2 regions of the Bariatricus sp. SGI.019 genome follow, and region 1 is predicted to be linked to the other one. Evidence: a T-box and tRNA genes for the amino acid it is inferred to sense, from the RefSeq annotation. Region 1 holds a T-box; the other holds one or more tRNA genes.
The links. A T-box is a leader RNA that pairs with one kind of tRNA and senses whether it is charged. The one in region 1 lies ahead of ACQRD1_RS00715 (valine--tRNA ligase), so its partner is inferred to be a tRNA-Val.

Region 1 (3,419 bases):
ATCTTACGTCCCTGAGAGTCTCTTACCAGACCGTGGATGAATACGGTATGGAATGGTGATTTTCCAGTGTGTGCATATCCAGAGAACACCATACGGATTACCCAGAAGAAGATAATATCGTATCCAGTTACCAGAACATCTGTCGGATAGAAATAATCCAGGTCTTCCGTCTGATCCGGCCATCCCAGAGTAGAGAACGGCCATAATGCAGAACTGAACCAGGTATCCAGTGTATCTTCATCCTGTGTGAAATGTGTACATCCGCACTTCGGACATTTTTCCGGCATGCCCCTGGAAACTACGATCTCACCACACTCGTCACAGTAATATGCAGGAATTCTGTGTCCCCACCAGATCTGTCTGGATATACACCAATCGCGGATATTCTCCAGCCAGTGCAGATATATTTTATCAAAACGCTCTGGTACAAACTTCAGGTCACCGTTCTTTACAGCTTCGATAGCTGGTTTTGCCAACTCTTCCATTCTTACGAACCACTGCTGTTTTACCATTGGCTCAACGGTTGTGTGACATCTGTCGTGAGTTCCTACATTATGAGAATGTGGAACAACCTTTACCAGATATCCCTGCTCTTCCAGATCTTTTACCATAGCTTTTCTTGCCTCATAACGATCCATTCCGGCATACTTGCCGCCTTTTTCGTTAATTGTAGCATCATCATTCAGAACATTGATCTCTTCCAGATTGTGGCGTTTTCCAACTTCAAAGTCGTTCGGGTCGTGTGCCGGTGTAATCTTAACTGCACCTGTTCCGAATTCTTTATCAACATAATAATCCGCAACGATTGGAATCTCACGATTCACCAGCGGAAGTATGGCTTTCTTGCCAACGATATCTTTATATCTCTCATCATCCGGATGTACTGCGATCGCAGTATCACCAAGCATGGTCTCAGGACGTGTAGTAGCAATCTCCAGGAAATCATCGGTACCAACGATTGGGTACTTAATATGCCAGAAGAATCCATCCTGTTCTTCATGTTCCACTTCCGCATCAGAAAGGGAGGTCTTACATACTGGACACCAGTTGATGATTCTGGATCCTCTGTAGATATATCCTTCTTCATATAACTTAATAAATACTTCTTCTACCGCCTTGGAACATCCTTCGTCCATCGTGAAACGCTCTCTGTCCCAATCACAGGAGACACCCAGCTTCTTCAGCTGTCCTTCGATGGTTCCTGCGTATTCTTCCTTCCACTGCCAGGTTCTCTCCAAGAACTTCTCACGTCCCAGTTCTTTCTTATCAATACCTTCTTCTTTCAACTGGTTCGTTACCTTAACCTCTGTAGAGATTGCGGCATGGTCAGTTCCCGGCACCCACAATGTGTTGTAGCCCTGCATTCTCTTATAACGAATCAGGATATCCTGTAAAGTATTGTCGAGCGCATGGCCCATGTGCAGCTTACCGGTGATATTCGGCGGCGGCATAACAGTTGTAAATGGTTTACGGCTTCTGTCTACTTCAGCGTGAAAATACTTGTTCTCACACCATTTTTCATACAATTTTGGCTCAATCTCTTTCGGATTGTAAGTCGTCTCAAGCTTCTGGCTCATAATTTCCTCCTCACCTCATAAATAAGTTCACATTATTTTCACATTTAAGGGCGAAAAAAAACGCCCTCTACAAAACGTAAAGGGCGACTGTCATCGCGGTACCACCTTTATTTATATAGTAGAAATACCTTCTATATATCTCATCATATTCTATAACGGGAACGACTCCGGGATGGCCTAATATTCTACCTGATCCTCACTTGATCCTGTGATCACTCTCACGAATATCCGCGGTCATTGTCGCAATAGTTCAGCCATCCGGCTCCAAAGCTACCTTCTGCATCCTACTTCCTTAAGCGCCTCTCAACCAGTGGGCTGCTCTCTCTGTCAGGGCAATCATGCATACTCCTCTTCTTCAATGCCTTTATTTCTTAAATTGAACTAATGACTATCATAGCCATCAAAGTAACGTTTGTCAAGAAGTTTAAAAAATTTTCAGAAATCCTTAAGAGTGTCGGAACCCTCTTAATTGTTACTTAAGCTTCGCTCCATCCGCAAAAGCATTGCCAACTTTTACTCCCAGAACATGGTACGCATTATTAAATGGGTCAAAGGTAATCGGTGCAACTTTGTCTACATCTACTTTCCCGTCTGTCATCACAGATTCATCCACACTCACATTGATGATTTCCCCAACCATACGGCAAGTTTCCGGATCATAGCTTTTAAGCTTACACTCCAGGCAAACAGCCAGTTCATTAATAATCGGCGCATCCACTCGTTCACTTTTTTCAACGGTAAACCCTGCTTTTTCCATCTTATTTGCCACTTGATTGCCAGATTCAATTCCAACATAATCACATTCCACAACATGGGCAGCATCTGCCATACTTACGGTAAATGCCTGTCGAGACAAGATATTCTTAACCGTTTTATGTCCCACTGATAAACACATCGATATCTCATTCGATTCACTGATACCTCCCCACGCCGCATTCATCGCATCCGGAACACCATTTTCATCGTAACTTGCGATAATCAGCACCGGCTGCGGATAAGTTTATTGAATTTTTGTCAAATAGGGACGTAGTAAAGTGAAAGAATACCCCGGGGTAAAGTTGCACTTTACCCCGGGGTATTCTTTCACTTTACTACGTCCCTAAATTAACGACATGCTCCTCAATACGTACAGCCATCCTGTCAATGTAAATGCACTGAATAATGTGGTCAGCATTACTACGCTGGAGGACAGTACTCCTTCGTGCCCCATATTCTTGGCCATGACAAAGCTGCTTACCGTTGTCGCGGACCCCAGCATCACGAGAATCGCCACCAATTCTTCCTGCCGAAAACCGAATTGTACTGCAAGTGGCAGGAAGATTGCGCAAAATCCTACCAGTTTAATCAATGCAGCTATAGCAGTAGGTTTTACCTTTGCAAAGGCTTTTTTAATATCGAAAGTCGCACCCATTGCCATCAGACCCATCGGCGTTGCTACTCCGGCAATACTTGTCACCGTCTTTTCCATAATATGTGGTATTGGAATCTGAAGAGCAGACCACAAAAGTCCCGCCGCAATTCCTATAATAATCGGGTTGGTCACGATACCTTTCAGCGTCTTTTTTATCACTCTTCTGTCCATACCATTCTGTCCTGGGCGGAATACAGACAACACTACCACTGCCATGATATTATACAGCGGCACACTGCCAATGATCATCAGCGGTGCCATCCCAGATGTTCCATAGATATTTTGAATAAAAGCAATTCCAAGAAGCGCTGCACTGCTGCGATAGGATGCCTGGATGAACTCACCCTGGATGGAACGATCCTTCCACAGGAATGAAATCAGCGCCGAAATTGCAATACTAAGAAGCGTCACAACAAAGCAGAACAGCACAA
Region 2 (3,419 bases), on a different contig from region 1:
TTAAGTTCCGTGTTCCATGGGTAGATGACAAAGGACAGGTTCAGGTCAACACAGGTTATCGTGTACAGTTCAACAGCGCAATCGGACCTTACAAGGGAGGATTACGTCTTCATCCATCTGTTAATCTTGGAATTATCAAATTCCTTGGTTTTGAACAGATCTTCAAGAATTCACTGACAGGCCTTCCGATCGGCGGAGGTAAAGGTGGTTCTGATTTTGATCCAAAGGGTAAATCAGACAGAGAAGTAATGGCATTCTGCCAGAGCTTTATGACAGAACTTTGCAAATACATCGGTGCTGATACAGACGTTCCGGCAGGTGATATCGGAACAGGTGCAAGAGAGATCGGCTACATGTTCGGACAATATAAGAGAATCCGGGGAACTTATGAAGGTGTGCTTACAGGTAAAGGATTAAGCTATGGCGGTTCTCTTGCAAGAACAGAGGCTACAGGTTATGGTCTTCTGTATCTGACAGAGGAACTTCTTAAGATTAATGGAAAAGACATCAAAGGCATGACAGTTGCTGTATCCGGTTCCGGAAATGTTGCAATCTACGCAACACAGAAAGCACAGCAGTTAGGTGCTAAGGTCGTAACAGTCAGCGATTCTAACGGATGGGTATATGATCCAGAAGGAATTGATGTAGACGCATTGAAGGAAATCAAGGAAGTAAATCGTGCAAGATTAACAGAATACAAGAAATATCGTCCAAATTCAGAATATCATGAAGGACGCGGCGTATGGTCTGTAAAAGTAGACCTTGCTCTTCCATGTGCAACACAGAACGAACTTCACTTAGAAGATGCAAAACAGTTAGTAGCAAACGGATGTGTAGCAGTATGCGAAGGTGCGAATATGCCTACCACTTTGGAAGCAACACAGTATCTGCAGGAAAACGGAGTCATCTTCGCACCTGGAAAGGCTGCTAACGCTGGTGGTGTTGCAACATCCGCACTCGAGATGTCCCAGAACAGCGAACGCTTAAGCTGGTCATTCGACGAAGTAGATGCAAAACTGAAATCCATCATGGTAAATATCTGCCATAACATTGACGATGCTGCAAAACGTTACGGCATGGACGGCAACTACGTTGCCGGAGCAAACATTGCCGGATTCGAAAAAGTAGTAGATGCTATGACAGCTCAGGGAATTGTGTAAATTGTATATGGGGACGGGGGTTTTTTCAATTCCTCCGTCCCAAATTAAAATATCCCTGTCCCTTTTTGAAAGGAGAATTTTATTTACGAGCATGAAATAGCGTATTTTCGGGGATTATAAAAAATATTTTCGGAATTTGCAAAAAAATTAAAAAAACTGTTGACAATTGGTGAGAGTTAATGGTATACTAACGAAGTCGGTTCGAGAGATAAGAACTTGCAAACCAATATGGGATCATAGCTCAGCTGGGAGAGCATCTGCCTTACAAGCAGAGGGTCATAGGTTCGAGCCCTATTGGTCCCATTCAACTCAAGAAGAGTTGTGTTAATTTAATATGGCGGGATAGCTCAGTTGGCTAGAGCACACGGTTCATACCCGTGGTGTCGCTGGTTCAAATCCAGTTCCCGCTACTTGTAAAAAGGGAGACGTTGAATGTTCTCTCTTTTTTTGAATATGAATAGAAGAGATAGGGTTTTATTTTTGTGTCTCCACTATACAAAAAATAAGAAATCATTTATAATATTAAAAATATAGACTACGCTATTATTGAGGAGGAGTACGATAATGACGAAAGGAAGATTAACGATTCGAATTCTTGCAGGGGCATATCTGGTCTATCTTGGATATAGCCTGGTTCGTGATTCTGTTTTAAATAAGCCGGAAAATTTTATTGTTTTTTTACTCATAGGACTTGCATTCCTGATTCTAGGAGCAACATGGTGCATTTTGGGAGTGAAGAAATATATTAAAAAGGAATATACGGACTATGAAGAGTCGAATATAGAGGAAGACGATAAAGTAGATTCTGATCAAGAAGTGGTAAAAGAAGAAGTTGAAAAAATAGAAGAAAAAGAGGAATCATAGATGAGAGTTGGAATGGGATATGATGTTCATAAATTGGTAGAAGACAGGGATCTGATATTAGGTGGAGTTAAGATTTCATACGAAAAAGGTCTTTTGGGACATTCAGATGCGGATGTGCTTCTGCATGCGATTATGGATGCGTTGTTAGGAGCTGCTGCATTGGGAGATATTGGCAGGCATTTTCCAGATACTGATCCCCAATATAAAGGTATCTCTAGTATCAAATTGTTAGAACATGTAGGAAAGCTCATTGAGGATAACTTATATGTGATTGGAAATATTGATGCAACGATTATTGCCCAACGTCCGAAGATGGCGCCACATATCGAACAGATGCGTATGAATGTGGCAGAAGTATTGCATGTGGATATTAGCCAAGTAAATATTAAGGCGACAACGGAAGAGGGGCTTGGATTTACTGGAAGCGGTGCTGGAATTTCCGCTCAGGCGATAGCAGCTCTTGATACGATAGAAAATTGTAGCTATGTCGTAGGACCAGAAGAAGGAAGATGTGCAGGATGCAGTGGCTGTCCGCATATGGAAAGATAGTATGATAGTAAAAGAGAAGCTCCGTACAGGGGCTTCTCTTTCTCAAAGAAAGGATAATAGAAGAATGGATATACGTAACTTAAGTCCCGGGGAAAATGGAAAGACACGGGCATTATATGAAGAAGTTTTTGAGGAAGACAGTAAAGGGTTTGTTGATTATTATTATATGGAAAAGACAAAAGACAATCAAATATATGTCATAGAAGAGGATGAAGCGATTCGTGCCATGCTTCATCTAAATCCGTATCATTTGTATGTAAATGGATCCGAAAAGGAGGTTAACTATATTGTTGCAGTTGCAACACAGAAGGAATATCGTAAAAGAGGATATATGGCTAACCTTTTAAAGCAAGCATTAAGAGATGAATATCGGGATGGAAAGACATTTACTTTTTTGATGCCAGCTTCTGAAAGTATTTATATTCCCTATGATTTTCGGACAGTTTATGAGCAAAATAAAAGGGTGTATTGTGAACAGAAAGAAAATGAGATGCAACAAAAAGATGATTTTTTGGTGGTTGAAGATGCAAAAGAAAAGGATTGCAAAGAGCTGGCAGAGTTTGCCAATTCTTATCTCTTGGGACAATATCAGGTATTTGCTATCAGAGATGCCGCATATTATCAGAGATTGATAAAAGAATATGCCAGTGACGGAGGAAGTCTGAAAATATACCGTAAAGAAGGAAAAATAACAGATTGTCTTGGATGGTATCCTGAAGAAACGGCAGAAGAAAAAGAAAAACCAAAGATTATGGTAAGAATTGTAGATGTTCGCAGGATGTTGATGTCTCTTTCTCTGCGCTCTTTAATGAGTACATGTTTTTGTGTAACCGATCCCATTATTGT

Region 2: it encodes a tRNA-Val, which carries the amino acid that the T-box ahead of ACQRD1_RS00715 (valine--tRNA ligase) is inferred to sense. The anticodon was not compared.

Annotation. Positions count from the first base shown of each region.
Region 1 covers NZ_JBNPOQ010000001.1:127,101-130,519, forward strand. Annotated here, with positions in the region: gene ACQRD1_RS00715 (valine--tRNA ligase) at 1-1,577, opposite strand, end outside; T-box leader at 1,654-1,945, opposite strand; gene ACQRD1_RS00720 (flavin reductase family protein) at 2,050-2,562, opposite strand; gene ACQRD1_RS00725 (AEC family transporter) at 2,677-3,419, opposite strand, start outside.
Region 2 covers NZ_JBNPOQ010000022.1:10,952-14,370, reverse strand. Annotated here, with positions in the region: gene gdhA (NADP-specific glutamate dehydrogenase) at 1-1,160, shown strand, start outside; tRNA gene ACQRD1_RS12535 (tRNA-Val) at 1,391-1,463, shown strand; tRNA gene ACQRD1_RS12530 (tRNA-Met) at 1,497-1,570, shown strand; gene ACQRD1_RS12525 (DUF2892 domain-containing protein) at 1,725-2,024, shown strand; gene ispF (2-C-methyl-D-erythritol 2,4-cyclodiphosphate synthase) at 2,025-2,573, shown strand; gene ACQRD1_RS12515 (GNAT family N-acetyltransferase) at 2,536-3,419, shown strand, end outside.